DNA from 2 places in the Herbaspirillum sp. C7C8 genome. Region 1 is predicted to be linked to the other one. Evidence: predicted binding sites of a transcription regulator. Region 1 holds the regulator's gene; the other holds the start of a gene.
What was found. The regulator sigma-54, encoded in region 1, starts transcription at its own class of promoters, with help from an activator protein. The targets are predictions, from matches to a motif close to TGGCANGNAANCTGCTTT.

Region 1 (7,524 bases):
CAGAGGCGAACGAGCCACTGGCGATGCACGCGCCGACATCGCGCACGTTGTGCACCACATCGGCCAGCGCTTCCACATCCTTGCGCCGCATGTCCAGTTCCTGGTGCAGATTGAGCACGCCGGCTTCGGAGACCATCAGATGCGTCTCCACCTGACCATGCTTGCGCAGGTGTTCCAGCAGCCGGACACCATAGATGGCCCCGGTGGCCCCGGTGATCGCAACGATCAGGCGCTGGCGGGGCTGACTGGAAGAAGCACTCATGCGCGCTCTACGGGGCAGGGCAGACTCAGCCCTTGATCAGGGTCTGCAGCTCGCCCGAGGCGTACATCTCGCTCATGATGTCGGAGCCACCGACGAATTCGCCCTTCACGTACAGCTGGGGAATGGTCGGCCAGTTCGAGTATTCCTTGATGCCCTGGCGCACGTCGGGGCTTTCCAGCACGTTGACGGTGACGATGTTCTCGGCGCCGCTGGCCTTGAGCAGCTGGATGGCCTTGCCGGAAAAGCCGCATTGCGGGAACTGCGCGGTGCCCTTCATGAACAGCACCACAGGGTTTTGGGTCACGGTTTCTTTGATCCAGGATTGGACGTCGCTCATGGCTGTGCCTTTAAAAATGGGATTGCCCGACATTATAGGGAAAAGCCGGCAGGCGCGTTGAAATCGGCAGCACGCCATTCGTCCGTCTGAGCCGGCGGGAAATTGCATCAGGGAAATGATTTATATCGTATGCAGTTTCTTCTGGGCAGCAGATGAGGGTGCTGCGCAAGACATTCAAGCAGAGCGATGAACAATGTTCACTGCGGTTTTGCCGGGAAGTTGCCCGGCGTAATGATTTATATGTTTTTCACAGGCATCGCCGATGCTGTGGCCCCAATGAAAAAGGGCGCTTGCGCGCCCCTTCCTCGTGAAATCCGGCTGGCTTTCTCAGCAGCCCTGCAGGCTGCGAGGTGGCTTGCCGTTGGTGTCCTGGCTTATGCCGCTCCGGCTACCGCATCCTCGGGCGTGTCGTCCGGCAGGCGCTTGGCAATGGAGTGATGCTCCTGCAACTTGTCCTTGTGCTTGATGACCTGGCGATCGAGCTTGTCGATCAGGGTGTCAATGGCAGCGTAGAGGTCGTGTGCGATGCTTTCCGCATGTAGATCCTTCCCCTTGATGTGGACGTTGATTTCCGCTTTTTGGCGCTTTTCCTTTTCTGTGAGTTTATCTACGCTCAGGATCACGCTGACGTCGATCACGTTGTCGAAATGGCGCTTGATACGCGAGAGCTTGCTTTGCACGTATTCCCGGATGGCGGGGGTCAGTTCGAGGTGGTGTCCACTGATGGTCAGATTCATACAAGACTCCTATCGTGAAGTCACTGGAGGTTCGTGCAATCGATCCTGCTGCAGCTGTACCACGGGCACGGTCTTCGTGTCGGATGGCGTGGGCATCAGTCGGGATGCTTGCCTGAACACAGCAACGGTACTGCAGAAAAACTGAGGAAAAACTCAGAGGGACTTGCGGAGATTGACTGGCGGAATCTTCAACACTTCGCGGTATTTGGCGACTGTGCGTCGCGCGACCACCATGCCTTGTTCTGCCAGCATATCCGCAATCTTGCTATCGGATAATGGGGTCTGCGGGTTTTCGGCTCCTATCAACTGTTTGATCAGCGCCCGTATCGCGGTGGAGGAAGCTTCGCCTCCGGTTTCAGTCGCGACGTGGCTACCGAAGAAGTATTTCAACTCAAACATACCATGCGGAGTGAGCATGTATTTCTGAGTCGTCACGCGAGAGATGGTGCTCTCGTGTAGACCCAGTGTATCAGCAATTTCACGCAGCACAAGGGGGCGCATGGCCACTGCACCATGGGAAAAGAAGTTTCTTTGACGTTCCACAATAGCCTGCGCGACGCGCAAAATTGTATCGAAACGTTGCCGCATGTTCTTGATGAGCCACTTGGCTTCCTGCAACTGCGAGGACAGCGAACCTTCGCCCTTGGCCTGCTTCAAGGCACTGGCGTACATCGCATTGACGCGCAGCTTGGGCATGACCTCATGGTTGAGCATGACCTGCCAGCCGTTCTTTGTCTGCTTGACAATCACGTCCGGCACCACGTAGTCCGAGGCGTCACGCGCGAATTCGGCACCCGGATGCGGACGGCACTGGCGGATCACGGCCTGGGCTTCACGCAGGTCTTCGTCATCACAATCGAGAGCCTTCTTGATCTTGTTGAAGTCGCGCTGGGCGAACAGCGGCAGGTAATCCTCAACGATCCTCAGCGCCAGCTTGCGCGTGACAAAGGGGATCTTGGGCAGGCGGCGGATCTGCAAGGCCAGGCATTCGCCGGCACTGCGCGCGCCCACGCCGGCCGGGTCCAGGCTCTGCAGCAGCTTGAGCGAAATCGACAGCTCTTCCATGTCGATACCCAGCTCTTCAGGCAGGCGCGCGAGGATGTCTTCCAGCGGTTCTTCCAGATAGCCGCTCTCGTCGAGCGCATCGGTGAGCAGTTCCAGCAGCGCACGATCGCGCAGGGTGCGCGCAGTCACGCGGATCTGTTCCAGCAGGTGTTCGCGCAGGGTCAGTTCATGGGCTTCCAGCTGCGGGCGGGCATCGTCGTCATCGGGTGACTTGCCGCTGCGGGCGACGTCATCGAAGCTCCAGTCGGCATCACCGGTGACACCGGTGTCCGGATTGTTGTCCTGGTACTCGAAGCTGGAATCGCCATCGCTGGCAGCGGGCGTCGCTTCGCCGCTGTTTTCATGAGGGGTGTCGGCCACGCCACTGGAAGGCGAACTGGAGACGGCACCGTCGGCCAGCAGACGCACCGAATTGTCGAGAGCGTCATCGAGACGCTCCAGCAGGGGATTGTCGGAGAGGATCTGTTCCAGTTCCTGGTGCAGTTCCAGCGTCGACAGTTGCAGCAGCCTGATCGACTGCTGCAGTTGCGGCGTCAATGCGAGGTGCTGCGAGGTACGTAACTGGAGCGACTGTTTCATCTGTCTTTCTGAAAGCGGCGTGGCCCGCGGGTTGCTGTGCCTGTCGTTGCGTGATGCCTGGGTGTCGGTGATGCTCGATACGTAGGGCGACTGTGCTGCTTACATGCGGAAGTGCTCGCCCAGATAGACGCGGCGTACCGACTCGTTGGCAATGATCTCTTCCGGATTGCCGCTGGCCAGCACCGTGCCCTGGTTGATGATGTAGGCGCGATCGCAGATGCCCAGCGTCTCGCGCACGTTGTGGTCGGTGATGAGCACGCCGATGCCACGCTCCTTGAGGAAGCGCACGATACGCTGGATCTCGATCACCGCAATCGGGTCGATACCGGCAAACGGTTCATCGAGCAGCACGAAGCGCGGATCGGTGGCCAGCGCGCGAGCGATCTCGACGCGTCGGCGCTCACCGCCCGACAGTGACAGGGCCTGGCTTTCGCGCAGCTTTTCGATCTGCAGTTCGTGCAGCAGGTTGTTGAGGCGGCCCTCGATTTCATCGCGCGAGAGCGGCTTGCCGTCTTCCTGGCGCAGCTCCAGCACGGCGCGGATGTTGTCTTCCACCGTCAGCTTGCGAAACACCGAGGCTTCCTGCGGCAGGTAGGATAGGCCCATGGTGGCGCGCTTGTGAATGGGCATGCGCGAAATGGGCGCGCCATCCAGGTCGATCTCGCCGCCATCGGAGGGTACCAGCCCCACGATCATGTAGAACGAGGTGGTCTTGCCGGCACCATTGGGGCCGAGCAGGCCGACCACTTCGCCGCTGCGCACTTCCATCGAGACATCGCGCACCACCTGGCGCGCGCCGTAACTTTTCTTCAGGCCGCGAACGACCAGCGAACTGGCTACCATCCTTACTGGTCCTTTCCGTTCTGACGACGCGCTGCCGGCTGGGCCGGTGCTGCGGGCTGGGCGTCCGTGGCCGGCGGCGGGTTCTTGGGCTGGATCACGGCCGTGATGCGGCCCGCGCCCGGCTTGCTCTGGCCGCTGGCAGTGTTGTTGACCGAATAGAATTCGGCGCGGCTGTCATAGGAAATGAATTCGCCGTTGACTTCATCGGTGATGCGGTCGCCGTCCATGCGCTGGATGTGGGCGCGCTGGAACAGCTTGGACACTTCCGTCTGCTCCGAATACTCGATGCGCTCGGCCTGGCCTTCGATCCACAGATTGGGGCCGCCGTCACGCTTCTGGCGGAAGGTTGCCAGCGCACCAGGCGCGGCATACAGCACCGCATTTTCATAACCGTACTGATCGGTCGTCAATACCACGCGGCCGGCCTTGATGATCAGGGTGCCACGTGTCATCACGACGTTGCCGGTGAAGGTCTTCACCTGGCGCACGTCGTCATAGACCATCTGGTCTGCCTCGATGTTGGTGGGCTTGGTGGAGTCCGCCTTCTCGGCGTTGGCCACACCGCACACGGCAGCCAGCATCAGCATCGGCAGTAAGAGTGAGCGTTTCATTGGTTTCCTGTCTGTTCGATTCTTGGCGTTCTTGTCCGGGACTGAACCGGCTTAGCGTTTCTTCGGTGCGGGCTCGTAATAGCCGCGTACATTGCCGAGCAGCTGCACCACCTGCGTCGCATTGTTGGCCACCATGCCCACCCCATTGAGGCGCGTGGTCCCCATGGTCATGGCGACCGGCTTGTCGGTCTTGACGATTTCATCATCGGGCAACAGCAGCAGGTATTGCGAGACCAGGTGCATTTCTTCGCGGCCCTTGTAGGGCGCGCGGATTGCATTGGCATTGCCGTACATGTGGATCTGGGTCTGGTCGTCGGTGACCCGTGCGGTATCCGAATAGAGCTGCATGGGCGCCTGGTTCTGGTCCAGGTTGTGCACCACCGGCTTGGTGATCTCGAAGGAGTCATCGCTGGGGAAGTGCACCATCTTGACGCCGGAAACGTCATAGCGCGGCAGGCCGGTCGGACCCATCTTCACGTAGCTGAAGTTTTCCAGATAGTAGTCGGGTTTGCCGCGCGGACGCTGCGCCGGCTGCTGGTCGCCGGAGGCGCGCATGACCTGCATGACCCAGAAGCTGCCCAGGGCCGCCGCGATCAGGATCACCAGGATCACCGCCAGGCGGATGCGTTCGGCCTGGCGTTCGCCGCTGCGCCCGCTCATGTCAGGTACGGCGCCAGCGCCGCCTCGTAGTTGCCTTGTGCGGCCAGTACCAGGTCGCAGATCTCGCGCACCGCGCCATGGCCGCCGGCGGCCTGCGTGACATAGTCGCTGCGCGATTTCACCTCACGATGACCGTTGGCCACGCAGGCCTTGAAACCCACGCGGGTCAGCACCGGCAGGTCGATGATGTCGTCACCCAGGTAGCCGCACTCCTGCGGGGTGAGCTGTACTTGCTGCAGCAATTGTTCGAAGGCCTGGCGCTTGTCATGGATGCCCTGGAACACATGGGCAATGCCCAGGTCGCGCGCGCGGCGCAACACGTAGGGAGACTGGCGCGCGGTGATGATGGCGGCGGCAGTACCGTACTGCTGCATCATCTTGATGCCGTGGCCGTCGAGGGCGTTGAAGCGCTTGAAGACTTCCCCCTCGTCGCCGTAGTACAGACCGGCATCGGTCAGTACCCCGTCGACGTCGAAGATCATCAGGCGGATCGCGGCCGCCTTGGCGAGTGCTGCAGCGGGCAGGGTGCTGGCGAAGGCTGGCGCGTTCATCAGATCACCTTGGCGCGAGTCAGGTCGTGGATGTGCAGCGCGCCCGTGAGCACGCCGTCCGCATCGGTGACCAGCAGCTGGTTGATGCGGAACTGTTCCATGAGCTGCACCGCGTCCACCGCCAGTTGGTCCTGCTGGACGGTCTGCGGATGGGCGTGCATGACATCGGCGATACGGAACCTGGTGAAGTCCGTACCGCGCTCCAGCAGACGGCGCAGGTCGCCATCGGTGAACACGCCGATGGGCCGGAATTGCTCATCGACCACGGCGGTCATGGCCATGCCCTTGCGCGTGATTTCCATCAGCGCGGCCGAGAGCGACACATCCGGACGCACGGCGGGAATCGCTTCGCCGCTGCGCATGACGTCGCGCACGTGGGTCAGCAGGCGCCGGCCCAGCGCACCACCGGGGTGGGAGCGGGCAAAATCCTCCTCGACGAAACCGCGTGCGTCCAGCAGCGACACCGCCAGCGCATCGCCCATGGCCAGGGTAGCCGTGGTGCTGGCCGTCGGGGCCAGGTTGAGGGTACAGGCTTCCTTGGCCACGCCGACGTTGAGGTGCACGGCGGCCAGCCTGGCCAGGGAGGAGTCGTCGTTGCCGGTCATGGCGATGATCACCGTGCCCATGCGCTTGATGATGGGAACGATGGCCAGCAGCTCGGCCGTTTCGCCGGAATTGGAAATGGCGATGAAGACATCACGTGCCGTCACCATGCCCAGGTCACCATGCGCGGCCTCGGCCGGGTGCATGAAGAGCGCGGGGGTACCGGTAGAGGCCAGCGTGGCGGCCATCTTGCGGCCGATGTGGCCGGATTTGCCGATCCCCGAGACGACGGCGCGGCCTTCGCATTGCAGCACGGCTTGCACGGCCCGCGCCAATGGCTCGGCGCTGTCGTCGCGCAGGCGGTCTTTCAGTGCCAGGATGGCATCGGCTTCGATCTGCAGGGTCTGGCGTGCCAGGTCGATGGCGCGACGGGCAGCCCCGGCCGAAAAAGATGCAGGCGTGGTTTTGTCATCGGTTACACTCATAACCGAAGTATAAACGAATTAGCAAAGCAAAAAACTTGCCAGATGTAAGGGAATGCTGCCGGATTTGATGCCAAGCGCCGCGTTGCGTCGCACCGCAGCACCGCAGCCACGGGGGATTCCCGGCCAGGACGGGGATGGCGAATGGCATCGCAACAGGGGCAGAGGGTACTCTGCGGTGGTGAATAACTCTGCTGTTGTGGCGCTACACGTATGAATTCTACGGCGTTTCTTCTGGTCGCCGCCCGGTATTTTCCTTCACTCTGCACGCTGGCTGGATGAACTGCCATTTGCTGGTGCGTTGCCAATTTATTCACATCGAACCCGCCGTCTGCGGCGGCTTTTGACTAGAAACCCAACAGCAATGTTTTCCGGACTGGAACTGACCCTTTTCCTTCTGGCTGCGGCGGTGCTCGGCGTGGTCGCCTTCCGCATGATGCAGCTGCCGCCCATGCTGGGCTACCTGGTCGTGGGCATCATCATCGGCCCGCACGGTCTGGCCTTTGCCGAGGACAATGAAACCACCCATGCCCTGGCCGAATTCGGCGTGGTATTTCTGATGTTTTCCATCGGGCTGGAGTTTTCGCTCTCCAAGCTCTCGGCCATGCGCCACATCGTCTTCGGCCTGGGCGTGGCGCAGGTGGCTGCGACCATCGCCGCCACCATGCTGCTGGCCTGGGGGGCGGCGATGGTGTTGCCGCAGTTCGCCAACGTGAGCTGGCAGGCGGCCTTCGCGCTGGGCGGGGCGCTGACCATGTCCTCCACGGCCATCGTCTCCAAGCTGCTGACCGAACGGCTGGAACTGGAAACCGAACACGGTCGCCGCATCCTCGGCGTGCTGCTGTTCCAGGACC
Region 2 (7,524 bases), on a different contig from region 1:
GCACAATATCGCCTGCAGCAACTGAAGGTGCAATGCGACCGCATCCTCAGCACTGTCGATTGCGTGGTCACGCCTGCCTATCCGCGTCCGGTGACCCTGGAGGAATTGCACGAGCAGCCGGTGCAGCGCAATTCGGATCTGGGCTGGTACACCAATTTCATGAACATGCTGGACTACGCGGCCGTCGCCACCCCGATGAACTTCATGAAGAACGGACTGCCCTGGGGCATCACGGTATTCGGCCCGGCCTTCACCGACCAGGCACTGCTGGGCGTGGCCGATGCCTTGCAGCGCGCACATGGACGGCCACTGGTCGGACAGCGGCAGATCGAAAACCGCCTGCTGGCGGCGTGAGTAACCGGGGAGGGCGGACGCCTGGTCAGGCGTCCGGCAGGATTTCGGTCAGCGAGAGAATGGCCTGCGCCACTTCGGCGATGCGCCGGTTCTGGTTCATGGCGTGTTTGCGCAGCAGGCGATAGGCGGCTTCTTCGTTGAGGCCCTGCTTCATCATCAGCACACCCTTGGCCCGCTCGATGAGCTTGCGTTCTTCCAGGCTCTCGCGCACGGTGGCCAGTTCCTGGGTCAGGTTCTGCAGGCGCTCGGACTGGGTGCGCAGGATGTCGACGATGGAGTGGGTCAGGTGCGGCCCCACCCCGGTACGCAGCGATTGCTCCGGCAGCGCCTGGTCTTCCAGGCTGGAGGGGAAGGCGACCAGCGGGGCCAATGGATCGAGTGCATCATCCTGGCTGAAGAGCTGGCCCTGGTGGTCCAGTTCCTTCTGCAATTCGGCGATCTTGTCCCTGCATTGCGACTGCAGGTAGTTGGCCAGATGGATCTCGACCCGGTGCAGGCCATCCATGCGGGTGGAGCAGCACTGGTACCAGGCATCGGCCAGTTCGGGATCGAGCGGACGGCCATGCGCGGTGAGCAGCTTGCGACGCAGCCTTTCCAGATCGGCCAGCGGCAGGGTGGCCTGCATGGCGCTCCACTCGTTGCGGAAACCTTCGGCGAAGGATTCGAAACGACGCAGGGCCTGTTCCTGCATCTCGATCTGGGTTTCGATGGTCTGTTCCTGTTCGCGCGTGATCTTGCCCATGGCAAACGCGGCAGCACCGGCGGCCCGTTCGCGTCCGGCAAATTCCTTGCCCTGCATCAGGTTGAACAGCGCCACCAGCAGACGCGATATCTCGGGGTCCACGGCCACGTCGGCCGCTTCAAACACCAGCGCCAGCAGGGCGCCCACCACCGTCTTGAAACGCTCGTAGCTGGCGCTCGGGGTACAGGTGAGGGCCACCACATCGGCGCGCAGCTTGGGCAGCCCGTCCAGTGCATGCAGGGCGAAGGCGATGCGGGTGTAGAGACGCGCGCCATTGGAGAGAGCGTTGTCGTGCTCGGTGGATTCCAGCCAGGTATCGAATTCACACCGTGCCGCCTGGCTCGCCGCTACGCGCTCCTGGCACTCCTGCGCATCCCGCTCGCCGCGCGAGCCGAGATAGATGTTGGAGACCCCGCGTTCCTGCTGCAGGCAATGAATCAGCTTGCCCACGGTGAGTACCAGCTGGCAGGTGCGAGCCAGGCGTTGCAGTTCCTCCACTTCGCAGCGGCGGGCGGTGATCAGGTAGTTCAGGACTTGGCTCATGGACGGCAGGACGAAGAATCAGGGAGACCCTCAGCGCCAGCAAGTTTCATGCAATGGCGCTGCATCCCCGGATTGTAATGGAATCGACTTGCCCGGCATCCGCTCCCTAGCGGGCGATATACCACTCGTAGCGATGATTCCACGCCACGAACAGGTTCATCGTGATGGCGCCGATGAGCGAATAGAACACGCGATCCATCGGCAGGAACAGGGCCGCCGTCGCAAACAGCGCCAGGTCAAAGCCCATCAGAAGCCAGCCGGCCTTGAAGCCGGTGCGTTCCTGCACGTAGGTGGCCAGGATGCTCATGCCGCCGCAGCTGGCCTGGTGGCGGAACAGCCCGATCAGGCCGATGCCCACGCACAGTCCGGCCAGCACTGCCCCGACGGCGGGATCGAGGTGGCTGTAGCTGATGTAGTTGCCGGCTACGTTGGTCAGTACCGAGACTGCCGTGACGGCGGCCAGGGTGCGCCAGGTGAAGGCGGCGCCCATGCGCAGGGCGGCCAGCAGGTAGAAGGGCAGGTTGATGAGGGTAAAGGCCATGCCGAAGCTGATGCCGGTGGCATAGGTCACCAGGAAGGCCACACCGGCGATCTGACCGATGATCAGGCCCAGGCTGTGCAGCATGGACATGCCGAAGGCGATCATCACCACACCGAAGAGCTGGCCTTGCAGGTTGTCGATCCAGCTGTGGCGCACGGCAGGTAGGGCCGCGGTACTGGCACGTGCGGCGGGCGCAGCGGCAATGGGCGAGGAGGGCGAGGAATCCGCAGTGGAAGTCGTCATGGCAATACCAATCATCAATCGTGGATAACGAACGCGTCACGTCGCTGGCCAGGTCGGCGGGTAAGCCGGTGCAGCCAACGGTGTGCAGCTGCCTTCAATCGTCGACAGCCGCCGCTGGGGCGCATGGTAATGGATTTGTTGCAGTGCGGCGAGAGTCGGATGAGACGGCGCGGCGCCGCTGCAACACTTCTCGGCAAGCAGGAAATGTGCCAGAACCTGAATTTTCGGAAGGGCTGGAAATGTCAGTCCAGCGAAGTGCCGCGAATGATCTTGATGAGCCTCAGTGCCGCCGGCGAGAGATAGGTATCGCGCCGGTAGGTCAGTCCCATCCGGCGCAGCATGGTGGTCTCCTTCAGCACCACTTCGCGCAGATGGCCGCGCCCGGCCAGCAGGTTCAGCTTGGAGGCAAAGCCCAGCAGGTTGCTGCGCTCGATGAGCGGCATGATCATGTTCAGCACGGTCGGGGTGATCTGGACCGTGGGGCGGGGGAGGTGATGGCGGTCGAACACGTTGTCCAGCCACTGGCGGCTCAGGACCGATTGCGCGGGCAGCACCCATTGATAGTCCAGCAGGTGGCGCAGCTTGATCTTCCTGTCGAAGACCGGATGATTCGGACTGGCCATGACGACCATCTCGTCGCGCATGATCTCTTCGGTATGGAAGACTTCGTCATCCTGGATCATCGGCCCCAGCACCACATCCAGTTCTCCCGCCTTCAATCCCTCCAGCAGGGCATCGTTCATGGAGACCTTCAGATCGATCGTGACCTTCTCCGCCTCTGCCAGCAACTGCTGGCAGATGCCCGGCAGGATGTGCTCGGCCAGGGTGGGGATACAGCCCAGGCGGATGTTGCCCTCGCGCCCGTGGGCATAGTCGCCGATCTCGCGGGCGGTCTCGTCCATCATCAGGCTGATGCGCCGCGCGCGGTTGAGCAGGGCCTCACCCACCGCGGTCAGGCGGATGCCGCGCCCCACGCGTTCGAACAGCGGTGCACCCAGTTGTTCTTCCAGGCGATCAATACATTTGGTCAGCGCCGGCTGTGTCTTGTAGAGCCGTTCGGCAGCCCGTCCCACATGCCCTTCCTCGGCGATGACGGCAAAATACTTGAGATCACGGAAGTCCATGATTCATTCCTGAAAGTTATGAATTCAAAAATAAAAGCAAATATACATTAAATATTCCCGCACGTAGACTGCCCTCCAAACAAGAACACTCGCCCTCGGCGGTGACGACAACATGGAGACCAGTACGATGCAAGACTTTCCTTCCCGGCGCCATTTCCTGCGGCGCAGCGCGCACCTCGCGCTTGGCCTCGGGGCCGCGACATACCTGCCGCTGGCGCTGGCGCAATCCGAAACCTATGCCCATTCCTCCGGCAGCGAACACGCCGCCAGCCGTCTGCCGGCCGATGCCTGCGACTGTCACATGCACATCTACGACCCGCGCTTCGCATGGGCGCCCGGCGCCAAACTGCTGCATGCGCCGGCCACCGTGGCCATGTATCGTCATCTGCAACAGCGACTGGGTACGACGCGCAACGTCGTGGTGACCCCTTCGGCTTATGGCGTGGACAACAGCTGTATGCTCGACGCGCTGGCACAACTGGGCAATGTCGCCCGTGGCGTGGCCGTGGTCAATGACCAGGTCAGCGACGCCGAACTGCAGCGCCTGCATCACGCCGGAGTGCGCGGACTGCGCTTCAACCTGGCGCTGGGGTCGGTCACCAGCGTTGCGATGATGGAGCCGCTGGCACGCCGTGTGGCGCCGCTGGGCTGGCATCTTCAGGTCAACATGCCCAATGAGGTCCTGCTGAACAACCGTGCGCTGCTATCGAAGCTCCCGGTGCCTCTGGTGTTCGACCACTTCGCCCGCATTCCCCTGCAGGCCGGCCCGACCCATCCGGTATTCGATTTCGTCACCGGCTTGATGCGCGAGCAGCGCGCCAGCGTCAAGCTCTCCGGCGCCTATCTCCACAGCAAGCGTGGCGCCCCCGATTACGAGGACGTCGCACCATTGGCGCGCGCCCTGCTGCAAGTGGCGCCGTCCCAGCTGGTGTGGGGCAGCGACTGGCCGCATCCGACCGAGCAACACAAGCCCGACGATGCACGCCTGCTCGATGTCATGACGGCCTGGCTGGGTTCGGACGCGATGGTGCGTACCGTGCTGGTCGACAACCCCACTCGCCTTTACCAATTCTGACGGAGTCGCCCATGTCGCAGGTTTCCATCTCTCCCGCAGCAGCGGCTGTGGCTACACCCGTCGTCAGTGAAGAGGCCATCATGAAGAAGGTGTTGCGCCGTCTCATTCCCTTCATTCTGTTGTGCTACGTGGTCAGCTACCTCGATCGCATCAACGTCGGTTTCGCCGCGCTGACCATGAACAAGGATCTGGGCCTGACACCGTCGCAGTTCGGTCTGGGGGCGGGGCTGTTCTTCATCGGCTATTTTCTCTTCGAGATTCCCAGCAACCTGGCGCTGCATCGCTTCGGCGCCCGCATGTGGATCTCGCGCATCATGATTTCCTGGGGCCTGATCTCGATGGCCACCGCCTTCGTGGTCGGTCCCAAGAGCTTTGCTCTGGCGCGCTTCCTGCTGGGCATGGCCGAGGCCGGATTCACGCCGGGCATCTACCTGTACTTCACCCAGTGGTTCCCCGGTGCCTGGCGCGGCAAGGCCACGGCCTTTTTCCTGATCGGCATTCCGATCGCCAACATCATCGGCTCGCCGCTGTCGGGCGCTCTGATGGAATTGCACGGCATGTGGGGCTATCAGGGCTGGCAGGTGCTGCTCTTGCTGGAAGCCTTGCCGGCTGTGCTGCTGGGCGTGCTGTGCCTGTTCCTGTTGCCGGATCGCCCGTCCAAGGCTGCCTGGCTCACCCCCGACGAAAAGCAGTGGCTGGACAATGCCCTGTCCACCGAACAGAACGTCCTGGCCGCCCGTCATGGCAACAAGCTCAAGGATGCCTTTACCAACTGGCGTGTGTTCGCGCTGGCCGCTGCCAACTTCTGCGGCATCATCGGTTCCCTCGGCATCGGCTTGTGGCTGCCGCAGATCATCCGCGAGTTCGGCCTGCCATCGCATCAGGTTGGCCTGGTCGCGGCCGTTCCTTACCTGGTCGGTGCGGTGGCGATGATCCTCTGGGCGCGTCTGGCCAATCGCAGCGAGCGACGCCTGTTCTTCGTGGCCGGGGCCATCGTGCTGGCGGCCGTGTCGCTGGCGATCTCGGCCTTCCTGCATACGCCGCCGCTGAAGATGCTGGCCATTACCATCGCGGTGGCGTCCATCCTCTCCTTCCAGGCGACCTTCTGGGCCATCCCCTCGGGCTTCCTGACCGGACGTGCGGCGGCTGGCGGCCTGGCGCTGATCGTTTCCATCGGCAACCTGGGCGGCTTCGTCGGGCCGTCCGTGATCGGCTTCATCCGCCAGGCCACGCAGGGCTTTACGTATCCGTTGATCTTCGTGGCCGGTGCCTTGCTGCTGGGTGCCGTCATCACCCTGGCACTGGGTGATCCGTCCCGCGTTCCTCCCGCTTCCAAGGAAACAGCATGAGCTTCTTTGCCCCGCCTCCCGTGATCGAGGCCGGTGTCTTCACGCGCCTGCCCGAGCATTTTCGCAAGCCCCGCAAGAACGCCTGGGGTGATGCCAACCGGGGCGGCCTGCCCATCGATTCCTTCCTCGAAGGTCCTTCCTTCGACCGCCAGGGCCGGCTGTACGTCACCGACATTCCCTATGGCCGGATCTTCCGCATCTCCATGGATGGTCAGTGGGAACTGGTCACCGAATACGACGGCTGGCCCAATGGCCTGAAGATCGACAAGACCGGTCGTATCGTCATCACCGACTACAAGCGCGGACTGGTACAGCTCGATCCCGACAGCGGCAGCGTCACGCCACTGCTGGAGACGGTCGGTTCGGAAGGCTTCAAGGGTGTCAATGATCTGGTGTTCGGACCCGGTGGCGAGATCTATTTCACTGACCAGGGTCAGACCGGATTGCAGGACGCCACCGGTCGCGTCTACCGTCTCGCGCCCGATGGTCAGCTGAGCTGTCTCATCAACACCATTCCCAGTCCCAATGGCATCGTCCATGACCCGGTCCTCAATCACCTGCTGGTGGCGGTGACGCGGGCGCAGCAGATCTGGCGCATCCCGCTGCATCACAACGGTGTGGTCGGCAAGGTCGGCGTGTTCGCCAACCTGCACGGCGGTATGGCCGGGCCCGATGGTCTGGCGCTGGATGCGCAGAGTTGTCTCTATATCGCCCATACCGGCTTCGGCTCCATCTGGCGCCTGTCGAAGTTTGCCGAACCGCTGCTGCGCATCCGTTCCACAGCCGGTATTTCGACTACCAACCTGGCCTTTGGCGGACCGGATGGCAAGAGCCTCTTCATCACCGAATCCCAGACCGGATCCATCCTGCGCGCCGACGTGCCGGTAGCCGGCCTGCCCATGTACTCCCACGCTTGAGCGTGGGCTTCCTCTTCGTCTTCGTTTTCATTTTCATCAAAGGATCACCATGAGCTCCCAACCTGATTTCATCCGCGACTTCGAACGCGTCGATGCCGCCGTCGTGGCCCAGGCTTCGGAATTTGCTGCTTCCATCCTGGCCGATGTGGCCGGTCGTCGCGGCACCCTGTGCAGCCGAGTGGCGCCGCTGTCGCCCACCATGCGCGTGGCCGGACCGGCACTGACCGTGGAAGTCCGTCCGGGTGACAACCTCATGATCCACGCCGCCATGGCCATCGCCAAGCCGGGCGACGTGCTGGTCATCGATGGCAAGGGCGATGAGACCTGTGCGCTGATGGGCGAGATCATGGTCTCGCAGTGCAAGGCCAGCGGCCTGGCCGGCATCATCATCTATGGCTCGGTGCGTGACACTGAAGCCCTGCGCGAGATCGGTTTTCCGGTCTATGCCGTGGGCGCCAATCCGAATGGCCCGACCAAGAACATTGCAGGCCGTGTGAACTGGCCGATCTCGGTGGGTGGCACGGCGGTGCAACCGGGAGACCTGATCGTGGGCGATGCCGATGGCGTGGTAGTGGTCGAGCGCGAGAAAGCGGCATCTCTGCTGGCTGCTGCGGCCAAGAAGGTGGCCGATGAAAC

Region 2: HWE01_RS06255 (nitrate regulatory protein) is a predicted target of sigma-54. The motif match lies at 1,676-1,693, and genes of this name have one in related genera.

Annotation. Positions count from the first base shown of each region.
Region 1 is NZ_JABXGG010000011.1:105,720-113,243, forward strand. It holds gene HWE01_RS14380 (UbiX family flavin prenyltransferase) at 1-262, opposite strand, end outside; gene grxD (Grx4 family monothiol glutaredoxin) at 288-599, opposite strand; gene hpf (ribosome hibernation-promoting factor, HPF/YfiA family) at 974-1,336, opposite strand; gene HWE01_RS14395 (RNA polymerase factor sigma-54) at 1,490-2,980, opposite strand; gene lptB (LPS export ABC transporter ATP-binding protein) at 3,080-3,823, opposite strand; gene lptA (lipopolysaccharide transport periplasmic protein LptA) at 3,826-4,434, opposite strand; gene lptC (LPS export ABC transporter periplasmic protein LptC) at 4,486-5,094, opposite strand; gene HWE01_RS14415 (KdsC family phosphatase) at 5,091-5,645, opposite strand; gene HWE01_RS14420 (KpsF/GutQ family sugar-phosphate isomerase) at 5,645-6,673, opposite strand; gene HWE01_RS14425 (monovalent cation:proton antiporter family protein) at 7,035-7,524, shown strand, end outside.
Region 2 is NZ_JABXGG010000003.1:357,425-364,948, reverse strand. It holds gene atzF (allophanate hydrolase) at 1-354, shown strand, start outside; gene HWE01_RS06255 (nitrate regulatory protein) at 380-1,639, opposite strand; gene HWE01_RS06250 (YitT family protein) at 1,746-2,423, opposite strand; gene HWE01_RS06245 (LysR family transcriptional regulator) at 2,666-3,547, opposite strand; gene HWE01_RS06240 (amidohydrolase family protein) at 3,675-4,622, shown strand; gene HWE01_RS06235 (MFS transporter) at 4,634-5,971, shown strand; gene HWE01_RS06230 (SMP-30/gluconolactonase/LRE family protein) at 5,968-6,888, shown strand; gene HWE01_RS06225 (RraA family protein) at 6,938-7,524, shown strand, end outside.